Regions from separate parts of the Paenibacillus sp. IITD108 genome, predicted to be linked through region 1. Evidence: a T-box and tRNA genes for the amino acid it is inferred to sense, from the RefSeq annotation. Region 1 holds a T-box; the other regions hold tRNA genes.
What was found. The T-box of region 1 lies ahead of V1L65_RS04240 (arginine--tRNA ligase). A T-box ahead of a tRNA ligase gene usually reads a tRNA of that ligase, here a tRNA-Arg.
Positions count from the first base shown of each region.

Region 2: it has a tRNA-Arg gene. The T-box ahead of V1L65_RS04240 (arginine--tRNA ligase) is inferred to sense a tRNA for this amino acid. The anticodon was not compared.
Region 3: it has a tRNA-Arg gene. The T-box ahead of V1L65_RS04240 (arginine--tRNA ligase) is inferred to sense a tRNA for this amino acid. The anticodon was not compared.

Region 1 covers NZ_JAZHCT010000003.1:269,615-273,906, reverse strand. The annotation lists gene aroC (chorismate synthase) at 1-117, shown strand, start outside; gene V1L65_RS04240 (arginine--tRNA ligase) at 476-2,338, opposite strand; T-box leader at 2,394-2,638, opposite strand; gene V1L65_RS04235 (SMI1/KNR4 family protein) at 2,910-4,292, shown strand, end outside.
Region 2 covers NZ_JAZHCT010000041.1:5,488-9,779, reverse strand. The annotation lists gene V1L65_RS24840 (right-handed parallel beta-helix repeat-containing protein) at 1-2,128, shown strand, start outside; tRNA gene V1L65_RS24835 (tRNA-Arg) at 2,216-2,290, opposite strand; gene V1L65_RS24830 (sugar-binding transcriptional regulator) at 2,548-3,585, shown strand; gene gap (type I glyceraldehyde-3-phosphate dehydrogenase) at 3,680-4,292, shown strand, end outside.
Region 3 covers NZ_JAZHCT010000001.1:86,857-91,148, reverse strand. The annotation lists gene V1L65_RS00405 (glycine betaine uptake BCCT transporter) at 225-1,769, opposite strand; tRNA gene V1L65_RS00400 (tRNA-Arg) at 2,017-2,093, opposite strand; gene V1L65_RS00395 (hypothetical protein) at 2,337-3,230, shown strand; gene tig (trigger factor) at 3,331-4,292, shown strand, end outside.

The DNA.
Region 1 (4,292 bases):
AGAACAGAAGGCAGACATGATCCATGTATTTGCCCACGTATTGTTCCAGTTGTAGAAGCAATGGCTTGTCTTGTTATTGAAGATCATTACAAGCGTCAGGCAGCATTGCATGGCTAATTAGGCCAGTAAGAAATAAATGAGCGGACACAGAAAGAGTGTCGATTAATTGTGAATAGAATAAGCAATTGAAAGGGATGTTACTACGATCAAGTTTGGGATTCCGACCGCTGTTGTAGTCCAATTATTTTGATGAAATAACCCCTGTAAAGGATAAAATTGGCCTACAAAGGCGGACGCTGCCGCTTCTCCATTCCCAATCTTGCTCTTCGTTCCCCTTTCTTATTGCTTAACCATAGTTGCCCACAATTAATCGACACCCTCCATATCTCCGTTAGATTTTTTACAACCACGTTTTTTGCATATTAGCGCTTCTGACATTCGTTACATTTCCAGACCGTTTTTCAACGACCTGATATTACATCTGATCCGGCGTTGGCATGCCTAATGTACGAAGCACATCCGCCATTGTTTCTCTAAATAAGGCAGTAAGCCACAGACGTAAAGCCCTTTGCTCGCCCTTTGCTTTTAGGATCGGACAAATTGTGTAGAAGTTGTTGAAGGCAGAAGCAAGCTCATAAGCGTAATTGCATATTTGATTAGGTGAATAATCTCGGCAAGCCGTATAAAGTGTATCTTGCCAATGTGCAATTTGTCGAAGCAACGCATGCTCGGCTGTATCCAAATTCCAATTGCCCGATGGCTTAGAAAAGAATGGTTCTCCGGATTTAAGAAGAATTTGCGAAGCGCGAGCATGTGCATACATAAGATAAACGCCTGAATTCCCTGTCACCTCGGCCGCCTGCTTCATGTCGAATACAACCTCTGTGAGCAAGTTATACTTAAGCAATTGATAACGGATCGCAGCTGCCGCAATAGCTCTGCTTGCAAGTCCGCTGTGAACGGAACGTTTTTGATCGATAACCTTTTCCATATAGCTGAGCAGGTCTGCAATTTTGATGCCAATCCCTTGCCTGCCGGACATCGCGTAGGAGCTTTTCCCGTCAGAGGTGTCGATACCGAGCTCACTTGCCGCATCCGGGCTTAACGAGACGACGCCATAGCTGACATGGTGCAGCCGTTCTGCTTCTGTATTATAGCCAAGTACCGCCAATGCCTGCTTAACCATTTGCTGCGGATATTGCTGCCGATAATCGATAACATTAATGACTGTTTCTGCTTTGCCAAGAAATGCTTCGCCTCCGGTCTGATTGGTCGTCCACAAGCCCTCAGAGAACGACTTATACTGGAAATCCTTTTCGAGCAAGCCAAATTTCCATAGGTGGTAGGCGATATCTTTGGCTGTATACGTAAGTATACCGTTGGAACGGATTAATACTTTATCTGCAACATGTTCTGCAGGAAGGGAGCCGTCTTCACTTTCCGCAGCATCGTCCGTCTTCAGAACCCAGCATCCCGCAAGCTTCCCGTCAGTTATTTGCACAAAATGCTCAGTGTCTTTTAACTTTTTAAACGCCGCCTCCCAAAAGCCTTCGCGCACAATATTGCTTTCCCAAACTAACAGATCATAGGCAATATTAAATTGTTGCATTTCTTCAATATGGTCACGTACAATCCGTTCTGCTGCAAGCAAACCAATCCACGCAACAGGTCCGCCGCCTTCCTCTAGCTCGTGCAGCACTTTAGCCCGTTGTTCTAGCAGGGTTGGGTTTTGCTCGTAGCTTTTATTCATTTCTGCGTAGACATCCCAGCAGTAGTCGCCGAAGCGTCCCTGCTTTTTCTGATGCTCCGTTTGAAGCAGGCCTACAACGGTATCCGCAAGCTGATTGCCTAAATCATCGATATAATTGTGAACCTCTACCTCAAGGCCGCCTCTTCTCAGCATCCGCACTAAAGTATCTCCAATGCATGCATTACGCAAATGTCCGATATGAGCTGATTTATTCGGATTAATAGAGGTATGCTCGATAATTACTTTTCTGCCGGCATGAGTCGGCAAGCTGAAAGAGCGGCTGCTCCACTCCTCCCAGTTGATCCTAACGTTAATAAAGCCAGGCTTTGCAACAGTTAAACTTTGAAATAAAGGCTCGCTTATTTGCTGCAGCTTTAGCTTTAATTGTTCAGCGATGCTGAGGGGCGATTGCCGCAAGGTTCGTGCCAGCTGCATAGCGATGTTTGATGAGTAGTCGCCATGCTCTATATAGGCAGGCTGCTCGATATAAAGATTGAGCTTAGAGATTTCATTAACAGGCAGACCTTGCTCGTCGAATAACGCTTGAACGGCCTGCTTTAAGTGATTCACAATAATTATACTGATCATTGATAAGCCTCCTTTAAAATGTTAAATTCACAAAACAAAAAGCCTCGTCTCTAAATAAAGAGACGAAGGCTGTATGCTTTCGCGGTACCACTCTTGTTGTTGAACAGTGCGTTCAACCACTCGATCAGATAACGGTCTGTTGCCGGAATCTCCTACTTGCCATAATGCGCGCATGTTACGGCTTTTGTTCAGAGCTTCTTCTCCTAGGTGCGCTTCACTGGCTAATCATTGTACCGGCTTTCACCAACCCGGCTCGCTTTGACATGAGCTAGCAGTTACTGTCCTAATCACAGAATTTTAGTTTCCATGATTATATCAGAATTTTCTGAAAAAACAACCTGCAAAGACGGTTTTTTCTTGAATTATAAGAGTTTATAAGTTTTCACAATAAATTTGTTCTTATCATTCATCGGTAAACGCGCCTGTCCAAAGGACGGCGGAGCCGTTTATCCTTGTTAAATCCGACAAAAGGTCGATTCAAAACATGAACCCGCGTCGTATACAATTAGGAAAGTTGCCATTATCACGAAGATAGTCAGCAGTATAAGCTTATAGGAATGAGGCGGAGCAAATGAAAAAGTTACTGGAGCAAATAGAGCATTGGCACGAGGATGAAAGCTATGGACAAATTATTGAAGCTATTGAAGCTTTGCCTGCGCATGAGCGGGATTATGAACTGATTGGCCAATTAGCCAGAGCGCTAAATAACAGCCAGAGCTATGAAGAAGCGCTTCTGCAATTGCAGCTGATCGCTGCAGAAGGGGAGCAGGACGAGCGATGGCATTTTCGAGCAGGCTATGCTTATTTTCATCTGGCTCAATATGAGCAAGCGGCTAAAGCTTTTGAACAGGCAGACCAGCTGCAGCCGGAGGATGAGACAACAGAATGGTTTTTATCTACTAGTCGCCGCAGGGCAACTAAGCAGCTGCGTGATCAGGAGCGAATGGAAAAAGCGAAGCAGGAAACCTTGACGCAAGGGAAGGCCAGAGAGGCGGCAGAACCGTTTGCTGGCTTTGATCTGACTGATTTTTGGGAAGATAGCGCCTACGCGCTTGAAACCTATGTATCTGAACCGCCTACAAATGAGTTAATCACTTCTTTGGAGGAGGAGCTCGGTTACAAATTGCCCGAATCTTATATTTCATTGATGAGACAGCAAAATGGGGGTATTCCTGTGAATACTTGCTGCCCAACAGAAGAGAGAACGTCATGGTCTGAGGACCATGTAGCAATATCCGGCATAATGGGGATTGGCCGTGATAAACCATATTCAATTGGTGGTGAATTTGGCAGCCGGTTTATGATTGAGGATTGGGGCTACCCTGATATTGGAGTCGTTATTTGCGACTGTCCTTCGGCGGGACATGACGTCATTATGCTGGATTATCGCCATTGCGGCAAAACAGGCGAGCCTGCTGTCGTTCATGTCGATCAAGAGGATGAATATGAGATTACTTTTCTGGCGCCTGATTTTGAGACGTTTATACGCGGGCTTGTACATGAAGACGTATATGACACGTCCGAGGAGGATAAGGCGGAAGATTTGCGTAAAGTCCGTGAAGGCGAGTTTTCTCAGCTTTTACAAGAGCTTTGTGCGGCAGTAACGGAAATTGACTCTATAGAAGAAATCATTCGATCTGTTTGCACGAAAATTGTGGAGGAAAAGGGGCATTTCAGCTTCCATGCGGACAAGCTGTCCTTGCTAATGTATGATGTGCAATTTTGGTTGTATACGAAGGTATATCCGCAAACTAGCCGCGAGCAATATTTAAAAGATTATTCTTCGATCATGGTATTCTGCGGGGCGGAGTTTAGTCTTGGCGGGTACGCACCCGGCTTTATTGAGGATTGGATAGATGCTTCTATTAAGCAAGGTAAAATTAAAAATGAGCAGCAAATTGTGAGCATGACGGATGCGGCTGTTGATGAGCTGCTGGCTGCGCTGCGTGAATTT
Region 2 (4,292 bases), on a different contig from region 1:
CAGTCAGATTCCAGCGGGAATAAAAGCCTATGCTGAGCAAGAGGGTGAGGATGGGGATCTGTTAGAAGGAGAGGGCAACTATAATGCTGGTTTATGCGTTTTGGCCGATTGGTTCAATGTGAAGGAGCATAATGCGGCTGCCGACGGGTTGGCCGATGATGCCGCTGCTCTTGATCTATTAATTCAATCCACAGCCCAACAAGCGGAAGCTACCTTTTATTTTCCTGCTGGTACCTATCGAATCGGCAGCCCATTGACGTTTCCCAAAAGAGTTCGTTTGTTTTTTGACTACGGGGCTATACTGGTTCCAGATGCAGGAGTGACTGTGCATGTTTTTTCCCAGGTAAATGCAGGGCTTGGGCATATATTTGGCGGTGCCGGGAGAGTAACAGGCGATTTCTATGGTCAAGGGGTATATCCGCAATGGTGGGGAGCAAAAGGGGATAAACAAACGGACGATACCGAAGCATTCAGAAATGTTTTTCGGCTGTCAAAAGATAATCAGATTCCTGTAACTGTTCATGTTCCGCAAGGCGACTACGTCTGGTCACAAGCGCTTGTTGTATATGGAGATACTTCGGTAATTTGCGAACAAGGAGCAGTGTTCTGGCGAAATCATGGAAATACGATGCTGTACAACTATGAATATAATGGACAGCCTAATGGGGGCTATAGCGGAAATGGCCATATTGTTTTCGAAAATGCCCGCTTTGAGTTTGTTGGGCTTCAACCGTCTGTCTTATGTTATGAGGATGGAAATGTGCTGCAGTTCGCTCATGCTTCGGATTGGACATTTCGTAATTGTGAATTTTATGATGTCATCGATGCTCATGCCATTGAAATTAATTCGTCCCGAAATGTTGTCATCGACGGTTGCAAATTTTATGGCTATCGGGAAATAGCGAATAATCGCTGGTATGTCGAGGCGATCCAAATTGATCATGCTTCAACGAGCGGCATTCAAGGGGCTTTGCCTTATGATGATACACATTGTAAAAATATCACCATCCAAAATTGTTACTTTGGCAAGGGAAATACTTATACGTTCAACAAACAAGGAATAAATACTACGGTGGAGTTCAAAGCATGGACAGCTGGAATTGGCGGTCACACTCATAAAGAAGGCAAGTGGCATCAGAATATTACGATTCGAAATAACACCTTTGAAGGTATGCGTTATTATGCTATACGTCCGTATAAGTGGCTTAACACTTTGATTGCCGAAAACTTTTTCTATGAATGCGGCGGCGGGATTTACGCCGTTAATGGATCTAATCATGCGGTATTCGGGGCGGCAGGACCATTTCGCAGATTAACTATCGTAAACAACCAGTTCATCAATGGGGTGGCTGTTTATCCTGACTATTTTGCATCGAACCGGCGGTTTATGATTGGCATCTTCTCTACAGATGTTACATCTGAGGATGTGCAAATTAGTGGAAATACTTTTAGCGTTTCAGAAGACTCCGGAATTATTATTAAAAATGTAAAGCGGGTTACCATCAGCGATAATACAATTAATTATATGAAGAAGGATGCGGTAGATATAGCTGATTGTACAAACGTAACTATACAGGGCAACCAGATTTTTAAGCCTACCGAGAATGGTGTAATTCTTAAAAATAACAGTCATTGCCTGATCCTTAATAATCAGATTACTGAGGCTCAAATGCAAAGTGTGCATGCAGAAAACGGTAATAATGTTCAGATTAGGGGAAGTGTTATAACAAAGGGACGAGGGAATGGGATTGATTGTGAAATCTTGCAGGGGTTAATTGTGGATGATAACCAAATCAGCGATACAACCAAAGCTCTTTCAATTAAAACTTGCCACAACGCTAGAGTTACAGGGAATCAAACTTCCCGAATGTCAGCAAACGTTATGGAGATTACGGATACGGAAGGTTTATTAATTTCAGGAAACTTTTTGACTGGAGGAGCGGCCTCTGCCATTGATGCTCTCGTTATTGCAGGCATGACTAAGATGGGCATAGTGAGGGACAATATCCTCTCGGGAGCATTCCGCAGAGGAATTTGGTTCAAAGGAACAACATCGAATATCAAATACGGTTACAATTTGGGTGCTGTTCAGAACGATAGTAATCAAGTTACTGCGTTACAAGATTAATGTTTCTCGTTTAATTTACATTAGAAAATTTTAAAAAGTCCAGCTAACATCTTATGGGATGCAGGCTGGACTTTGTTCAATTATAAGTGGCGCGCCCGCTAGGAATCGAACCTAGATCTCAGGCTCCGGAGGCCTACGTCATATCCATTGGACCACGGGCGCATAAAAACAGTAGCAAAAATGATTATATGATAATCCTGCATTTTAATCAAGCGATAGGCAAAAATATAAATTGCAAAAAAATGCTGTCGAAATCGTTTACATTTGACTTCGGCTATTGCGGGAAACATATTCTTTCGTTAAAATGTAAGTGGGACTTATTTTGAAGGTGTGGGACAATAAATGTCCAGGTTCCAATAATGTTAATGGTCGAATCTAAATTAGGATGCCGGCTGAATCGATGGAGTGAAGGATGAGAAATGCGACAGATCGTTGAACTGCAGCAGCAGCTTGTGCCGGAACTTCTAGATGTTATGAGGAAGCGTTACTTGATTTTGCATCAGGTGATGCTATCTGATCATATTGGTCGCAGAGCGCTGGCTGCAACACTTTCTATGACGGAGCGTGTGCTTCGTGCAGAGACGGATCGGCTTAAGGAGCAAGGCTTGCTGGAGATTGATGCCGGCGGCATGCGAATAAGCGATGCTGGAAAGCTGTTGCTGGAACAATTAGAACCATTATACAAAACGTTATTCGGCTTGTCAGAGCTTGAGGACGAGATACGAACGCATTTCGGCTTGTCTCAAGTTATTGTAGTGGCAGGCAACTCCGAAACCTCTATGCAGACTAAGCGAGAGCTTGGCCGGGCGGCCTGTCAGGTTTTGCGGCAGTCGCTTCGTCCTAACGATGTTATCGCCGTTACAGGCGGTACGACGATGGCGCAGGTAGCTAATCAGCTTACAACGTCTTCACCGCTAAAGAGCAATTGGTTTGTTCCGGCTAGAGGCGGCCTTGGAGAAAGCCTCGATTATCAGGCTAATACACTCGCATCGACGATGGCCAAGCGAACTGGTGGCCATTACAGGCTATTGCACGTTCCTGACCATTTGGGGGAGGAAGCCTTTGCTTCTATTATGCAAGAGCCCAATATCCAGGAAATCGTATCCGTTATTCGCAGCGCCCGTATTGTCATACACGGGATAGGCGATGCTATAGTTATGGCACGCCGCCGCAGGGTGGATGCCTCCATTATAGCTGCGATGGCAGCGGAAGAAGCTTTGGCTGAAGCCTTTGGCTATTATTTTGACCGGACTGGATCTGTTGTGCACAAAACGCAAACAGTAGGGCTAAGGCTAGAAGATATTGTAAACACTGAAGTAGTGATTGCTGTTGCTGGAGGCAAAAGCAAGAGTGAGGCGATTGCAGCTATTATGCGATTTGGTCATGATGATGTCCTTGTTACTGATGAGGCTGCTGCACTCGAAATTGTTCAATTGATTCAGCAAGATAAACAATAGGGTATTTGTTATCATGACGCTTGCGAATTTTTTTAAGATTTTGCGGCGTTTTGAAATATATTAAAATCAAGTACAAGCTTAGGAGGAATTTTAGATGGTTAAAGTAGGTATTAATGGTTTTGGACGTATCGGCCGTAACGTATTCCGTGCTGCTCTAAACAACCCAGAGGTTGAAATTGTTGCAGTTAACGATTTGACTGACACAAAGACGCTTGCACATCTTCTTAAATTCGATACAACTCATGGCAAGCTAGATGCTACTGTTGAAGCAAAAGAAGGCGCGCTAGTTGTTAACGGCAAAGAGATTAAAGTATTTGCAGAGCGCAACCCTGCTGATCTTCCATGGTCATCTGTAGGCGTTGAAATCGTAGTTGAGTCTACTGGTATTTTCACAGCTAAGGAAAAAGCTGAGCTTCACTTGCAAGGCGGAGCTAAAAAAGTAATTATCTCTGCTCCTGCTACTAACGAAGACATTACAGTGGTTATCGGCGTTAACGAAGACAAATACGATCCAGCTGCTCACACAATTATTTCCAATGCTTCTTGTACTACAAACTGTCTAGCTCCTTTCGCAAAAGTATTGAACGATAAATTCGGAATCGTTAAAGGTATGATGACAACTGTTCACTCCTACACGAACGACCAATCCGTGCTTGACGTTCCACATAAAGACCTTCGCCGCGCTCGCGCTGCTGCTGAGAACATCA
Region 3 (4,292 bases), on a different contig from region 1:
CAAAGCAGCTGCATACAATGATGACTAACAAAATGAAAAGTACCAGGATTTGACCTGTGTTATGACGGAAACTATCGCCAGCAATACCGGACATAGATAAACACCTCCTGTGTTTTTGTACATGATAGATTATGTCGTTTATTTATCATGTGATTGGGTGTTTGTTCCTTATATATTTGAATATGGGCCATTCATTAAGATTGAATTATCATATTCCCCGTTAACTATTGTTTAGCTGCTTCAATACTTTCCTCCAGCAAACGTTTTAATTTCAGGCGCTGCAACTTTTCTTTTTTACGTCGCTCTTCATCTTCTTTTTGCAAAGCTTTTAATAAAGAGAGGCACATTCCAATTAAAACAACCGCAAACGGAAGTGCAGCTACAACGGACGCTGTTTGCAGCCCGGTTAACCCTCCGCTAATGAGCAATACGACCGCAATTGCAGATTGCAGCACTCCCCAAGTAATTTTAATTTTATTACTCGGGTTTAATTTACCATCTGTTGTCAGCATGCCGAGCACAAATGTCGCTGAATCGGCAGAGGTAATAAAAAATATCACAATTAAAATTGTTGCGACAACCGCTAAAATAGTTCCAAGGGGCAGCTGCTCAAGCGTTAAAAATAACGCAAGTGTCGTATCCTGCTGAATAACCTCAGATAATTTGACAGTATCAAAAAGCTCTAAATGCAACCCCGTTCCGCCAAACACAGAAAACCAAATGAAACCGAACAGACTAGGAATAATCGCAACAAAGATGACGAATTCCTTAATCGTTCTTCCTTTAGATACTCTGGCAATAAATGTGCCCACAAATGGAGCCCAGGAAATCCACCATGCCCAATAAAATAGCGTCCAGGTCCCAATCCAGTTTGATTTAGAAAATGGAGTAAGCCGCAAGCTCATGTTAACAATATTTTGCAAGTAATTCCCTAACGTTGTCGTAAACGTATCAAAAATAAACGAGGTCGGTCCCATCATCCATACAAAAATCATCAGCAGCACTGCGATAATTAAGTTGGTATTGCTCAAAAGCTTAATGCCTTTATCCAAGCCTGTGCTTGCTGATAATATGAACAAGACGGTAACAAAAACAATAATTATGATTTGCCATAAAACAGAAATCTCCACTCCAAACAAATGGTTTAAGCCGCCGTTAATTTGCAATGTGCCTAGACCAAGCGAGGTTGCGACACCGAACACTGTGGCGATAACCGCCAAAATATCGATTGATTTTCCAAGCCAGCCAGCCACTGCCTTTTCGCCCAACAACGGGATAAACGTAGAGCTGATCAAACCTTTATAGCCTTTGCGAAATTGGAAATACGCCAGTGCCAGCGCAATGATTGTGTAAATAGCCCACGGATGCAGCCCCCAATGGAAAAAAGAGTATCGCATGGCCAGTCTTGCCGCATCTGTCGTTCCTCCTTCTACTCCTTCGGGAGGAGATATATAATGAGAGAGCGGCTCGGCTACTCCCCAAAACACAAGCCCAATGCCCATTCCGGCGCTGAACAGCATCGACAGCCAAGAAAGTGTCGAATACTCAGGCTCGTCATCCTCATCGCCTAATTTAATACTGCCAAAACGGCTGAAAGCTAGATAAAATGCAAATAAAAGAAAAAACAGTGTCGCCATTAAATAAAACCAGCCGAAGTTTTTAATCGAGAAAGTGTAAGCCGCATTAGCGATGCTTGCCAGTTGTTCTGGCGCAATAGCCCCCCATATAGCAAAAAGAGCTACAATTACAATTGTGATTATAAATACCATCTTATCCCACGCTCCAAATCTTAGCCGCATCACTGCAAACATCTCTAGGGTGTTGAAAATATGTACATTTTGAACACTTTTACAGTATGTGTAGCTTCAAATTTGTTATGCAAAATAACTGGCTTGTTCGGGAGAAGACGTAATTTTTTACATAAGCAGACCAATAGCAAAAAAGCCCTGAACCCCAATTTACCAAAGGATTCAAGGCTTTCTCATATGTACCAATCTTATTGATTCTTAATTAAAATGGCGTCCCAGGAGGGATTCGAACCCCCGACAACTCGCTTAGAAGGCGAGTGCTCTATCCAACTGAGCTACTGGGACATATGTATAATGCGCATGAGTAATACTATATCACGGACATTAATAATTGCGCAAGTACTTTTTTAAAAAAATTCGCAAATTAGCCGATAGTTTTTTATTGAACGCTGGCATGATATAATCTTACGCGAGATTGCAAAATACATATACAACAGAGTTTCGTCATAAGGCGGTGTTAGTATTACAACTCCAGACGATAAGGATAAGACAAACAACAACAAGGATAATATTTATTTATTTCCTAAAATGCTTGATGAATATCAAATTCAATTAACAAGAATGCTGGAAGCCGAACAGTTCGAGGAAGCCAAGCGCCTGCTTCATTTTTTGCTTCAATGCCAAGGCCAGGATGATGTGCACTACTCCGAATGGGAGAGCTTGCTTGAGTGGCTTAATATGGCGTTTCCAGCATATGAGACAGAGGATGCGCTGCAGACGGCGGATCAGGCGGATGACGACCCTTATGGGGAGGAAGAGCGTCTGAGGGCTGAATTGCTGAAGTCAGAGCAGCTGGACGAAGCGTATATGAATCAAATCGTATATATTATTCAAAATCATCCGATGCTGGAGCAGCAGCTGCTGGCGCTGGAACGTGCAGTCTATATGTCCTTGCCGCTTATTGATGACCAGTTGATACAATGGCTGGAGTCTGAGCAAATTCATCCTGTGCTTCAATTCAAAACGCTGCAGTGCTTGAAGCGCAGAGGCGTAGACCGATCGGTTACCCTGGAGCGGATGGGCGAGAAGGTGACGCTTGCTGTTGCGGACACGCCTTTGTCATTGTCCGAGTACCCCGAGCCGATTCTCGCTATTTTGAAAAAAACTGAATCTGTCATCGAGCAGGACGATCCTACGCTGCCTTATTTTGCAATGGAGCTTTGGAAGGACTGCTTGCAATTTCTTTATGGAACGGCTACATACGCTCGAATGGCGGATGAAAAAGTTTTATCCACTCAATGTTTTGCTGCAGCGCTGCATTTGACGTTGTGTTTGACGGTATACGGAAGGGCCAATGATGATGAAATCCGCGATTTGTACGAAATAAATGACAGCTCGAGATTTTGTTATGAACAGGCCTGCAGAGTGCTACGGCAGGTAGCTGTATTGCTTCAAGGCAATGGAGATGAACATCAACCTTGATCTCAATCTTGAAAAGCTAGTACATCTTGATTATAATGGAATGGTTTATAAAACGTGATAACATGCGTAGTATGCGCATTTTTGGAGGGGAAGGCATAAAATGAAAGCAACATGGGAAAAAATAGACAAGAATCTTGTCTCAATCGAGGTTGAGGTAGAAGCAGAGAAAGTTGCTCAAGCACTTGACCAAGCATTTAAAAAAGTAGTTATGAAAGTAAACGTACCTGGATTCCGTAAAGGCAAAGTGCCTCGCGGCATGTTTGAATCGCGTTTTGGTGTAGAAAGCCTGTACCAGGATGCAATTGATATTATGCTTCCTGATGCTTATACACAAGCGATCAAGGAAAACAATCTTGAGCCGGTTGACCGTCCAGAAATCGACGTTAACCAAATTGCAAAAGGCGAGGCTTTCAAATTTACAGCAAAAGTGACTGTAAAGCCTGAAGTTAAACTTGGCGATTACAAAGGTCTTGAAGTTAAAGAAATTACAGCTGAAGTTTCAGACGAGGAAGTAAATGCTGAGCTTAATAATCTGCAGCAGCGTCATGCTGAGCTTACTGTTATTGAAGAAGGACCAGCAGAAAACGGCGACATTACCGTTATTGATTTTGACGGTTATGTTGACGGCGAGCAATTCGAAGGCGGCTATAGCGAGCGCTATTCTCTAGAGCTTGGCTCGAATTCCTTTATTCCAGGCTTTGAGGATCAAGTTGTTGGCATGCAGCTCGGAGACTATAAAGATGTAGAAGTTACATTCCCAGAGAGCTACCATGCTGAGCAGCTAGCTGGCAAGCCTGCTGTATTCAAAGTTAAACTTCACGAAATCAAACGCAAATCACTTCCAGCATTGGACGATGAGTTTGCAAAAGATGTAAGTGAATTCGATACGCTTGAAGAATACAAAGCTGATTTGAAAGCTAAGCTGCAAGAGCGCAAGGAAAAAGAAGTTGAGCAAGCGCGCGAGGTTGGCGTTGTAGATGCAGCTACTGCTGCATGCGAGGTTGACATTCCAGAAGCTATGATCGTAACAGAAACAGACTACATGCTAAAAGACTTTGAAAA